Regions from separate parts of the Streptomyces sp. NPDC098789 genome, predicted to be linked through region 2. Evidence: riboswitches for the same ligand, from Rfam matches in the RefSeq annotation. Region 2 holds a riboswitch; the other holds the start of a gene.
The links. Region 2 has a riboswitch for S-adenosylmethionine ahead of thrC (threonine synthase). Riboswitches for the same ligand answer to the same signal wherever they lie in the genome.
Positions count from the first base shown of each region.

Region 1: another riboswitch for S-adenosylmethionine. It lies ahead of ACIQWR_RS28865 (aminotransferase class V-fold PLP-dependent enzyme); the one in region 2 lies ahead of thrC (threonine synthase).

Region 1 is NZ_JBIWAJ010000016.1:126,343-132,778, reverse strand. It holds gene ACIQWR_RS28885 (NYN domain-containing protein) at 1-369, opposite strand, end outside; gene ACIQWR_RS28880 (hypothetical protein) at 414-653, opposite strand; gene ACIQWR_RS28875 (rhomboid family intramembrane serine protease) at 827-1,549, shown strand; gene ACIQWR_RS28870 (Lrp/AsnC ligand binding domain-containing protein) at 1,546-1,827, shown strand; gene ACIQWR_RS28865 (aminotransferase class V-fold PLP-dependent enzyme) at 2,499-3,902, opposite strand; SAM riboswitch class IV at 4,128-4,244, opposite strand; gene trpD (anthranilate phosphoribosyltransferase) at 4,361-5,425, opposite strand; gene ACIQWR_RS28855 (cytochrome bc complex cytochrome b subunit) at 5,572-6,436, opposite strand, start outside.
Region 2 is NZ_JBIWAJ010000013.1:112,556-118,991, forward strand. It holds gene ACIQWR_RS25185 (trehalose-6-phosphate synthase) at 1-462, opposite strand, end outside; gene ACIQWR_RS25190 (glucosyl-3-phosphoglycerate synthase) at 509-1,459, opposite strand; SAM riboswitch class I at 1,697-1,848, shown strand; gene thrC (threonine synthase) at 1,866-3,176, shown strand; gene ACIQWR_RS25200 (ubiquitin-like small modifier protein 1) at 3,210-3,485, shown strand; gene ACIQWR_RS25205 (cold-shock protein) at 3,902-4,108, shown strand; gene groL (chaperonin GroEL) at 4,459-6,081, shown strand; gene ACIQWR_RS25215 (helix-turn-helix domain-containing protein) at 6,168-6,436, opposite strand, start outside.

The DNA of each region.
Region 1 (6,436 bases), on a different contig from region 2:
CCGCAGGACGTACGCGGCGGCCGCCACGTCCAGCGGGTCCGCGGCCGCCGGCGGCGCGCCGGACTCCAGCGCGGCCGACAGCTCCGGCTGGGCCTCGCGCAGCTTCTCGGCGACCCGGCCGCGGAAGACGGCGTCCGTCTCCACGGCCGCCGCCATCGCGTTGCCCGCGAACTTCGCCCGCCGCGTGGGGGTGAACCGGGCGTACTGGCGCAACTGGCCCGGAAGGTCGGCGACCGTCAACCCGCCGAAGGCGTCCGAGACCAGCGCGACCACCCGGCGCCGCACGCCTTCGGGCAGCGGGCGGTCGAGCACCTCCGCGGCGTCGCCGGCCGCGTCGGCCGGCTCAGCGCCGCTTGCTGGCTCCACAATCCGTCACCCCTACCGTTACTTCTCGACCGCGGGCACCGGCTCCCTCAGGAGTCCGTACCCGGCCGGTCCACGAGTTCGATCTGGTCCACCGCGTTGCACCAGCGGCAGCGGACCGACTCGATGGTCTCATTGACCACCTCGCGTTCCTCGACCTTGGGCTCCCCGGCGAGGTCCAGGTGGACGTACTCCACGACCTTCGACGAACGGGTCACGTCGAACCGCGTGAGGTTGCCGCACAGCGTGCAGCGCCACCGGGTCGTCTCCGTCGGCAGGGGAACCGTCATCAGGCCGCTCACTCCTTCGTCGCTCTTTCAATTAAAGCGGTCCGCGCCTCTCGGCGGGACCGTGGTTCGTAACCCTACGGCCTGACGTCCCCCTCGCGTGGGGTGCAGTCCTCCATGCGAGACGCGGCGGGGCGAGCCGTCCCGATCCCTCCTCTTACGCCATGCTCTGTCCCATGAGCGCAAGGTGGCCGGCCGTCCGCGAGGTCACCCGCGGCCCGGTGGTGACGTACGCGCTGATCGCGGCCTGCGCGGTCGTCTTCATCCTGTCCCCCGCCTCGGGGATGAACCCGGTCTACGGCACCGGCGAGGACCTGGTGGCGACCGGGACGGCGTACTTCCGCCGCTGGGGCGTCGTACCGGACGAACTCTTCACCGGCACCCTGCGCGCGGCCCTCACCCCGCTGACCGCGCTCTTCGTCCACGGTGGCTGGCTGCACCTGCTGGGCAACTGCCTCTTCCTGTACGTCTTCGGCACGATGACCGAGGAACGCATGGGGCGCCTGCACTTCCTCGTCTTCTACACGACCACCGGCTACCTCGCCCTGGCCGCGTACGCGGCGGCCAACACCTCCTCCGACCAGACCCTGGTCGGCGCCTCCGGGGCCATCTCGGCCGTCCTGGGGGCCTTCCTGTGCCTCTTCCCCAAGGCCCGGGTCACCAGTCTCTTCCCGTTCCTCTTCTTCGTCCCGCTGCGCTTCCCCGCCTGGATCGTGCTGATGTTCTGGTTCGGCCTCCAGTGGCTGGCGGCGCAGCGCGCGGGGAGCGGGCCCGGGGTGGCCTACCTGGCCCACGTGGTGGGCTTCTCGCTCGGGTTCCTCTACGCGTGGGTGCGATATCGGCGTACGACTAGAGTGAGGCGACCAGCGACGGCCACCGAGGGAGACAGCCAGCCGTGATCACCGCGATCGTGCTCATCAAGACCAGCGTGGACCGCATCCCCGAGATCGCCGAGTCGATCGCCGCGCTGGACAACGTCAGCGAGGTCTACTCCGTCACGGGGACCTACGACCTGATCGCCCTCGTCCGGGTGCCGCGCCACGAGAACCTGGCGGACATCATCCCGGGCCGCATCAGCAAGATCCCGGGCGTGGAGGCGACGGACACCCACGTGGCGTTCCGCACGTACTCCCAGCACGACCTGGAAGCGGCGTTCGCGATCGGCCTCGACGCGTAACACCTAGCGGTGAGCCGGGGGGGGGCGTCTCCTCGGCTCGCGGGCTCGGCCCGGTCGGACCGCCTCAATCGCCGGCGGGGCTGAGGATGTCCACCCTTGACCGGGGTCGGGGTGGGTCAGGGTGGCGGTGCCGCGGCGGGGTGGGGTGTCTCCTCGGCTCGCGGCTGCGGCCCGGTCGGAGTCTGCGTCCGGTGGTGACCGCTCGTCCTGCGGGGACACCCCACCCCGTCACGACCCCACCACCCTGACGCGCGGCCACCGCGCGGGGCGCGGCCGGGACGGGGGCACGCAGGAGTGTCCCCGCAAGGACGAGCGGTCACCGCCGGACGCACTGTCCGACCGGGCCGCTGCCGCGAGCCGAGGAGACACTCGTGCGTGCCACCGGCCCGGACGCGGGCCCCCCCCCCCCCCCCCCCCCCCCCGGGGGCCCCCCCCCCCCCCCCCCCCCGGGGGGGGCCCCCCCCCCACCCCCGCCGCCCCCCCCCCCCCACCCCCCCCACCCCCCACACCCCCCCCCCCCCCCCCCCCACCCCCCCCCCCGCCCCCCCCCCCCCCCCCCCCCCGCCCCCCCCCCCCCCCCCCGCCCCCCCCCCCGCCCCGCCCCCGCCCCGCCCACCCCACCCCCGGTCAGGGGTGCACACCCCAGCCCCGCCGGCGTTTGAGGCGGACCGTCAGACGGCCGGGACGCAGCGGCCCTCTTCCGTCCGGTACGTCCACTGCGCACCCTGGGCCACCAGCTCCCGCACGGCCCCCACGAACCGCTCCACGTGCTCGTCGGGCGTACCCGCACCGAAGCTGACCCGGATCGCGTTCAGCGAGCGCTCGCCCGGCTCCGCCTCCGGCGCCCCGCACTCGCCCGGCTCCTGCGGCGCACTGCCCAGCAGCGTCCGCACCAGCGGGTGGGCGCAGAAGAGCCCGTCACGGACCCCGATGCCGTACTCGGCCGACAGCGCGGCGGCGAAGTGCGAGCTGTTCCACCCGTCCACCACGAAGGAGATGACGCCGACCCGCGGGGCGTCGTCGCCGAAGAGCGACAGGATCCGCACCGCCGGGACCTCGGCCAGGCCCTCGCGGACCTTGGCGATCAGGTGCTGCTCCCGGGCCACCAGGCTGTCGAAGCCGGCCTCGGTCAGCGCACGGCAGGCGGAGGCGATGGAGTAGACGCCGATGACGTTCGGCGAACCGGCCTCGTGGCGGGCCGCGGTGGTGTGCCACTCGACGTCCACGCCGCCGTCCTCGCGCCGCGCCACCTTGCGCGAGGCACCGCCGCCCGCGAGGTACGGCTCGGCCTCCTGGAGCCAGTCGGCCCGCCCGGCGAGCACGCCCGAGCCGAAGGGCGCGTACAGCTTGTGCCCGGAGAAGGCGACCCAGTCGACGTCCAGCTCCTGGACGGACACGGGGTGGTGCGGGGCGAGCTGGGCGGCGTCCAGGACGATCCGCGCGCCGTGGGCGTGCGCCGCGGCGGCCAGCTCCTTGACGGGCCACAGCTCACCGGTGACGTTGGACGCCCCGGTCACGCAGACCAGCGCCGGACCGTAGGGCTCGCGGTCGGCCAGCGCGCGCTCCAGCGTGGCGACGGCCTGGCCCGGGGTGCGCGGGGCGTTGAGGTAGGTGACCTGCGCGTCGCGCCAGGGCAGCAGCGAGGCGTGGTGCTCGGTCTCGAAGACGAAGACCTGGCAGTCGGCCGGGAGCACCTGGCCGAGGAGGTTCAGCGAGTCGGTGGTGGACCGGGTGAAGACGACCTGGTCGGTGGGGCGGCAGTCGAGGAACTCGGCGACCGTGGCCCGGCTCTGCTCGAAGAGGTCGGTGGAGAGCTGCGAGAGGTATCCGGCCCCGCGGTGCACGCTGCCGTAGTACGGGGCGTAGGCGGCCACGTCGTCCCAGACCCGCTGCAGGGCCGGCGCGCTGGCCGCGTAGTCCAGGGCCGCGTAGGTGACCTCGCCGCCGGTGACGAGCGGCACGGTGACGTCCCGGCCGAGCACCTGGAGCGGCTCGACACAAGCGGCGTCGCAGGCGGCGTCGGCGGTCGCGGTGGCGGTGGCAGCGGCAGCGGCGGTGTTCAGGGAAGCGGACATGGCGGAATCTCCCGGCAGGCAGGGGTGAATGGCTTCAAGGGGCCGTACGCGGCCGGGTGCGGCGGGGTACGGAAAGGCCCCGGGAGGAAGGGGTGGCGCCGGCGGTACCTGGGGGTACGCGGACAGGACCCTGTTTCCGGGGGTGAAGAAGGGGCGAGTCGCCCTATCGCATTCGCTTGCTCACGGAAAAAGCTCCTCGAGAGACCAGGACCCCTGGTGTCGAGGGATCCGCGCTTGCCGTAAGCCTCGCTGCCTACGGCCTGGTCATCACCCGGGGCACCCCGCCACGGAAGGAGGGTTGCCGGACAGCAAGCCGGGGCCTAAACGCTGTCACTCGTGACCTGGTCAGCATCCTGCCACAAGATCCGCCACGCACAAGCCCCGGTCCGCATGTCGGGACCGGGGCTTGGCGGAAAATCGCCGCTCGACGGGAGCCGTGCGGGCGGGCGCGCGGCCGTTCAGGCGTTGCTCGCCTTCACCCACCGCTCCAGGACGGCCTGGGCGGCGCCCGAGTCGATCGACTGCGCCGCGCGGGCCACACCCGCCGCCAGCTGCTCCTCCAGCGTGCCGCTGCCCGGGTCCAGGGCCACCAGGGCGGCCGCGGAGTTCAGCAGGACGGCGTCGCGCACCGGCCCGGTCTCCCCCGCCAGCAGGCGGCGGGCCACGTCCGCGTTGAACGCCGGGTCCGCGCCCCGCAGCGCGGAGACGTCCACCAGCGGGATGCCGATGTCGCGCGGGTCGAAGCCCAGCTCGGTGACCGCGCCGTCGCGCACCCACCACACCCGGGAGGTCGCCGTCGTGGTCAGTTCGTCGAAGCCGTCGTCGCCGCGGAAGACCAGCGCCGAGGAGCCCCGCTCGGCGAGCACGCCCGCGACGATGGGGGCCAGCCGGGCGTCGGCGACACCGGTCGCCTGGGCCCGTACCCGCGCGGGGTTGGTCAGCGGGCCCAGCGCGTTGAAGGTGGTGCGGATGCCCAGTTCCTTGCGGGCGGAGGCCGCGTGGCGCAGCGCCGGGTGGAACTTGACGGCGAAGCAGAAGGTGATGCCCGCCTCCTCGGCCACCTCGGCCACCCGCGCGGGGGTCAGTTCGAGGTTGACGCCCAACTTCTCCAGGACGTCCGAGGCGCCGCTGGAGGAGGACGCGGCGCGGTTGCCGTGCTTGACCACCTTGGCGCCCGTACCGGCGACCACGATCGCGGACATCGTCGAGATGTTGACCGTCTTGGCGCCGTCGCCACCGGTGCCGACGATGTCGACCGTGCGGCCGGGTACCTCGATCAGGTTGGCGTGTTCGTACATGGTCCGCACGAGGCCGCTGATCTCCGCGACGGTCTCGCCCTTGGCCCGCAGGGCGACCACGAAGCCCGCGATCTGGGCGTCGGTGGCCTCGCCGCTCATGATCCGGTCCATCGCCCACGCCGTGTCGTCCGCGCCGAGGTCGCGGCCGTCCAGCAGGGCGTCCAGTACGCCCGGCCAGGTACGGGCCGCCACGCTGTCGCCGCCTGCCGGGGTCACAACGTTCATGGTCCGCTCCTGATGGGTCCACAGTCGATGGGTGAGGCCCCAGCCTATCCAGCCGGAGCGGACGGCAAAGAGCCCCGTCCAGTGACTGGACGGGGCTCTTGCCGTGGCGACGCGAAGACTGACCGGAATCAGTCCGTCATGCGGAGTCAGTGGTGGCCGTGGCCGCTCTGGATCTCCTTGTACTCCTCAGCCGTGGGCTTCGGGATCTGGTTGTTCTCGCCGTAGAAGCCCTTGCTCAGCTTCGCGCGGAGCTTCTCCAGACCCTTCACCTTGCGCTCGACACCGTTCTCGTCGACCGTCGGGCCGATCTCGACCGGCTTGTACTGCTCGTACGAGGTGAGCGTGTGCAGCTTGCCCTGCGAGAGCGGCTCGTGGACCTCGACGAACTCACCGTGCGGCAGGCGCTTGATGATGCCGGTCTCGCGACCGTGCAGCACCTTGTCCCGGTCCCGGCGCTGGAGGCCGAGGCAGATCCGCTTGGTGGCGATGAAGGCGAGGACCGGGACGGCGAAGAAGCCGATCCGGACGAACCAGGTGATCGAGTTGATCGACAGGTGGAAGTACTGGGCGAACATGTCGTTGCCGCCGCCGACGAGGAGCACGATGTACTCCGCGATCCAGGCGACACCGAAGGCCGTCCGGGTCGGGACGTTGCGCGGGCGGTCCAGGATGTGGTGCTCGCGCTTGTCCCCGGTGACCCAAGACTCGATGAACGGGTAGACCGCGATCGAGCACAGCACCAGCGGGAAGAGCAGCAGCGGGATGAAGACGCCCAGGACCAGCGTGTGGCCCCAGAGGTTGATCTCCCAGCCCGGCATCGCGCGGATGAGGCCTTCCGGCATGCCCATGTACCAGTCGGGCTGCGCACCGGTGGACACGTGGTCCGGGCGGTACGGGCCGAGCGCCCAGATCGGGTTGATCGAGGCGATCGCCGCGATGGCCGCGATGACACCGAAGACCAGGAAGAAGAAGCCTCCGGCCTTGGCCATGTAGACCGGCAGCAGCGGCATG
Region 2 (6,436 bases):
CATCCCGGGCACCAGGGCCAGGTGGTAGTCCTGGACGAGGACCCGCGCGCCCTGCTCCGCCTCCTCGGCCAGCGCCTCGGCGAAGGTCCGGTTGTAGGCGACGTACGACTCCCAGGCCTGGTGGAACGCCGCGTCGAAGACCGGCTCGCGCGGGACGTCGTACAGGTGGTGGTGGGTGAACCAGAGCACCGAATTGGCGATGGCGTTGTAGGCGTCGTCGTAGACCTCGGGGTCGATGTCCAGCATCCGCACGCCCGGCTCGGCGACCCCGCGGCGCACGGCCTCGCGGTCCGCCTCCGAGAGCGCCGCGCAGATCCACAGCGCGTCCGGTTGGCGGGCGAGGGCGGCGGAGAGGCCGGAGACGAGACCGCCCCCGCCGCGCCGGGCGCTGAGGCCCCCGTCGGCGTCGAGGGCGTACGAGAGCGGACCGCGGTTGGCGGCGACGAGTACCTGAGAGGCCATGCGGGCAACCTAGCCCGGCGGGCCCGCGCTCAAACTGTGAGTGCCGTCATGCCACGCGCCGGTGGGCGTACTCCTCGACGCCCCGCATCGGCGGCCGCTCCACCGTGTCCACCGGGTAGGTGTGCGGCTCGAAGCCGTCCGGGCCGCGCTCGAACTGGGTCAGCTCGGGCCGTACGAGGTGCCCGCGCGAGAGCCGCAGCTGCGCGGTCCGGTAGATCGCGGCGGCCATTCGGCCCAGCGCCCGCCCGTCCTGGTGGCGGTGCAGCCGGACGCCGACGTCGACCTGCGCGAGCGCGTCCAGACCGGCCGTGTGCAGCGCGTCCACCAGCAGGCCGAGCTCCACGCCGTAGCCGACGGGGAAGGGCAGCCGCTCCAGCAGCGAGCGGCGCACCGCGTACTCGCCGCCCAGCGGCTGGACGAATCCGGCCAGCTGCGGCCAGTGCAGGTTCAGCAGCGGGCGGGCCACCAGCTCGGTGACCCGGCCGCCCTGGCCGGGCGCGTCGCCGAGCGGGCGGTCGTACATCGCCTTGACGAACTGCACGTCCGGTTCGGTCAGCAGCGGGCCGACGATCCCGGAGACGAAGGTGGCGGAGAAGTCGCGCAGGTCGGCGTCGACGAAGCAGACGACGTCCCCGCTGGTCACCAGCAGCGAGCGCCACAGCACCTCGCCCTTGCCGGGCACCGCCGGGACCCGCGGCAGGATGTCGTCGCGGTGCACCACGCGGGCGCCGGCCTTCGCGGCGACCTGCGAGGTGCGGTCGTCGGAGCCGGAGTCGATGACGACGAGCTCGTCCACGAGGGGGACGGGGAGGGCGTCCATCAGGTCGCGGCGGATGACCTCGACGATCGCGCCGACCGTCGCCTCCTCGTTGAGCGCGGGCAACACGACGCTGACGGTGGTCCCCGAGGCCCGCTTGGCCGAAAGGAGCTGCTCCAGCGGTCGGTCGGTGGCGGACCAGGAGCGGTCGGCCAGCCAGCGCTCCACCTCTTCCAGCACCTTCAGTACTCCCTGATTGAGTCGTGATTGAGTCGCGATGGGGTCGCGATGGGGTCGTGGTCACCTCATGGTCGGCCATCGATATGGCCGAAATGTGATCCATCTCGCGGTTCGGACGGCTGTCTCAACCATCCATGCCTTCGGTTACAGTCTTGAACAACGCGGAGGACCATCGCATGTCGGGGGTCCTTCCGTACAAACGCACGGGTGCGCCGCCAAGGCGCGTTCGCGCCATACCGCTCATCCAGAGGGGCAGAGGGATACGGCCCGTTGAAGCCCCGGCAACCCTCCAGTCGGTCTCGCGATTTTTTGCAAAGTCAGCGAGGTCCCCGACTAGGGAAGGTGCCAAATCCGTCTCGTGGCGAAGTGCGCCACGGGGAAGATGAGGAGAAAGGGCCTCGCCGTCATGTCTGCACAGACTGCCGTCACCTCTGTTGTCACCCCTGTCGCCACCTCTGCCGCGACCACCGTTGATCTCGGACCCGCCGTCGGGCTTTCCTGCCGCGAATGCGCCACCCGGTTCGAGCTGGGTCCCATTTTCGCCTGTGCCGAGTGTTTCGGCCCGCTCGAAGTCGCCTACGAGCTTCCGACCGGTGACCCCGAGGCGCTGCGCGCCGCGATCGAAGCCGGCCCGAACAACATCTGGCGCTACGCCCCGCTGCTGCCCGTCCCCGCCGACGTGGCCTCGAAGCCGAACCTGAACCCGGGCTTCACCAAGCTCGTGGACGCCGAGAACCTGGCCAAGGAGCTGGGCGTCACCGGCAAGCTCTACGTCAAGGACGACTCCGGCAACCCGACGCACTCCTTCAAGGACCGGGTCGTCGCGATCGCCGTCGAGGCCGCCCGCGCCTTCGGCTTCACCACGCTCTCCTGCTCCTCCACGGGCAACCTGGCCGGGGCCGTCGGCGCCGCCGCCGCCCGCGCCGGACTGCGCTCCTGCGTCTTCATCCCGCACGACCTGGAGCAGGGCAAGGTCGTCATGGCCGGCGTGTACGGCGGTGACCTGGTCGGCATCGAGGGCAACTACGACGACGTCAACCGCTTCTGCTCGGAACTGATCGGCGACCCGCTCGGCGAGGGTTGGGGCTTCGTCAACGTCAACCTGCGCCCGTACTACGGCGAGGGCTCCAAGACCCTGGCCTACGAGATCTGCGAGCAGCTCGGCTGGCAGCTGCCCGACCAGATCGTCATCCCGATCGCGTCCGGCTCGCAGCTGACGAAGATCGACAAGGGTCTGCAGGAGCTGATCAAGCTCGGCCTGGTCGAGGACAAGCCCTACAAGATCTTCGGCGCCCAGGCCGAGGGCTGCTCGCCCGTCTCGACCGCCTTCAAGGCCGGTCACGACGTGGTCCGCCCGCAGAAGCCGGACACCATCGCCAAGTCGCTCGCGATCGGCAACCCGGCCGACGGCCCGTACGTCCTGGACATCGCCCGCCGCACCGGCGGTTACGTCGAGGACGTCAACGACACCCAGGTCGTCGAGGCCATCAAGATCCTGGCCCAGACCGAGGGCATCTTCGCCGAGACCGCGGGCGGCGTGACCGTCGGCGTGACGAAGAAGCTCATCGAGAACGGGCAGCTGGACCCGGCGCTGACGACCGTGATCCTGAACACCGGTGACGGCCTGAAGACCCTGGAGGCGGTGGCCGCCGACAGCGGCCAGACCGCCACCATCCGCCCGAGCCTGGACGCGTTCCGCGCCGCCGGCCTGGTCTGATCACTCCTCGAACCCCGGAAAGGCAGTAGCGCCATGAGCGTCAACGTCCGCATCCCCACCATCCTGCGCACCTACACGGGCGGCCAGGCCGAGGTCGCCGCCGAGGGCGCGACCCTCAGCGAGGTCATCGACTCCCTGGAGCAGAGCCACCCGGGCATCTCCGCCCGCGTCCTCGACGACCAGGGCAAGCTGCGCCGCTTCGTGAACGTCTACGTCAACGACGACGACGTGCGCTTCGAGAGCGGGCTGCAGACGCCGACGCCCGACGGCGTGGGCGTCTCGATCATCCCCGCGGTCGCGGGCGGCTGACCCACCCCGGCGAGGTCCGGACACCCGGCCTCGTGGGCCAAAACCTGAATTGCCCCCTCCGGTAGGAAACGGAGGGGGCAATTCTGCTTGATTGGGCGCGGTAGAGTTGGGGAAGTCCCCACCGCTGTTCTTGCCCGCCGCATATGAACGGGTCGCGGAAGGGTTGACATTGAGTCAACATGCGTGCGCGCTATGGGTCGTTGGCGTGGTTTGTCCGGCCCGAGTTGCCCTGGAAGATTCCTAATTTTCACCCTATTTCAATGTAATGGCGTGTCCAGAATTCTCGTGGGAATGACCTGTTGCAGACAGCAGCGGTGCAGATACATTCAGCCCCGGTCGAGGCGTTCCGGCGCAAGTTCTGACCCGGGTCCGCGAAGTGCGGTCCTGCGCAAGGGCCAGTAATAGGGGAGTTAGGCATGGCTCAGGGCACCGTCAAGTGGTTCAACGCGGAGAAGGGCTACGGCTTCATCGCGGTCGACGGTGGTGCGGATGTGTTCGTCCACTACAGCGCCATCCAGATGGACGGGTACCGCACCCTTGAAGAAGGTCAGCGGGTCGAGTTCGAGATCTCGCAGGGCCAGAAGGGTCCGCAGGCGGACATGGTCAAGCTCGCAGTCGGCTAGCCGGAGCGATCGACCACCGACACACGAACGCGCGGGGCCCGCATCCTGAGACACGGATGCGGGCCCCGCGTGCGTTCCCGGCGGGCCGCCGCGCCCGCCCGCGGTGCACGCGGGAGGGCGTGCGGGGCCCGGGCGTTCACCGGGTGTTCCTCGAAGCCGCTTGCACTCGGGGGTGCCGAGTGCTAATCATTGGCGTTAGCACTCTCCTGGTGAGAGTGCTACCAAAACGAGGACCGGGTCGGTGAGGCCCAGCGGGTCGGCGGGAAGGAACCGTCGGACCCGCAGGCCGTCCGTCGCGGGCGCGGGCGCGGTCCGGAGCAATCCACCGCTGTCCGGGAGGACCACTTCAGATGGCCAAGATCATTGCGTTCAACGAGGAGGCCCGGCGCGGTCTCGAGCGAGGCATGAACCAGCTCGCCGACGCCGTCAAGGTCACCCTTGGCCCCAAGGGTCGCAACGTCGTCCTTGAGAAGAAGTGGGGCGCCCCCACGATCACCAACGATGGTGTCTCCATCGCCAAGGAGATCGAGCTCGAGGACCCGTACGAGAAGATCGGCGCCGAGCTGGTCAAGGAAGTCGCCAAGAAGACGGACGACGTCGCCGGCGACGGTACGACCACGGCCACCGTGCTGGCCCAGGCGCTCGTCCGCGAGGGCCTGCGCAACGTAGCCGCCGGTGCGAACCCGATGGCCCTCAAGCGTGGTATCGAGAAGGCCGTCGAGGCCGTCTCCGCCGCCCTGCTGGCCCAGGCCAAGGACGTCGAGACCAAGGAGCAGATCGCTTCTACGGCCTCCATCTCCGCCGCTGACACCCAGATCGGCGAGCTCATCGCCGAGGCCATGGACAAGGTCGGCAAGGAAGGCGTCATCACGGTCGAGGAGTCGCAGACCTTCGGCCTGGAGCTTGAGCTCACCGAGGGCATGCGCTTCGACAAGGGCTACATCTCGGCGTACTTCGCCACCGACATGGAGCGCATGGAGTCGTCCCTCGACGACCCGTACATCCTGATCGTCAACTCGAAGATCGGCTCGGTCAAGGACCTGCTGCCGCTCCTCGAGAAGGTCATGCAGTCCGGCAAGCCGCTGCTGATCATCGCCGAGGACGTCGAGGGCGAGGCCCTGTCGACCCTGGTCGTCAACAAGATCCGCGGCACCTTCAAGTCTGTCGCCGTCAAGGCCCCGGGCTTCGGTGACCGTCGCAAGGCCATGCTCGGTGACATCGCCATCCTCACGGGCGGCACGGTCATCTCCGAGGAGGTCGGCCTCAAGCTGGAGAACGCGGGCCTCGACCTGCTCGGCCGTGCCCGCAAGGTCGTCATCACCAAGGACGAGACCACGATCGTCGACGGCTCCGGCGACAGCGACCAGGTCCAGGGTCGCGTCAACCAGATCCGCGCCGAGATCGAGAACTCCGACTCGGACTACGACCGCGAGAAGCTCCAGGAGCGCCTCGCGAAGCTGGCCGGCGGCGTGGCCGTCATCAAGGCCGGCGCCGCGACGGAGGTTGAGCTCAAGGAGCGCAAGCACCGCATCGAGGACGCCGTCCGCAACGCCAAGGCGGCCGTCGAAGAGGGCATCGTCGCCGGTGGCGGCGTCGCACTCCTCCAGGCCTCCGCGGTCTTCGAGAAGCTGGAGCTCACGGGCGACGAGGCGACCGGCGCCAACGCCGTGAAGCTCGCGCTGGAGGCCCCGCTCAAGCAGATCGCCGTCAACGGTGGTCTCGAGGGTGGCGTCGTCGTCGAGAAGGTGCGCAACCTTCCGATCGGCCACGGCCTGAACGCCGCGACCGGCGAGTACGTCGACATGATCGCCGAGGGCATCATCGACCCGGCGAAGGTCACGCGCTCCGCGCTGCAGAACGCCGCGTCGATCGCCGCGCTGTTCCTCACCACCGAGGCCGTCATCGCCGACAAGCCCGAGAAGGCCGGTGCCCCCGCGGGCGGCGGCATGCCGGGCGGTGACATGGACTTCTGATCCGCCCGGGCCCCGGCCCGCAGCAGATCGGCTGTTCTTCGAACGAGGGCGGCACTCCCCACGGGGGGTGCCGCCCTCGGGCGTTCCTACGCGGCGGGGCGGGCCACGAAGGCGACCTCTTCGTGGTCCTGGCCCAGGTCGATGGTCAGCGAAGCGTCCAGGGCGGTGGCGAGGCGTCGTAGGAGGGGCAGCGTCGGGACGGCGTCCGCGCCCTCGACGCGGGAGATCTTCGCCTGGGTGAGTCCCGCGCGCTCGGCCAGTTGGGCCTGGGACAGGCCCAACGCCTTGCGCCGGTCGTACACGGCCTTGGCGAAGGCCATCGCGAGCCGGATCTCCGCCCGCTCGGCCTCGATCT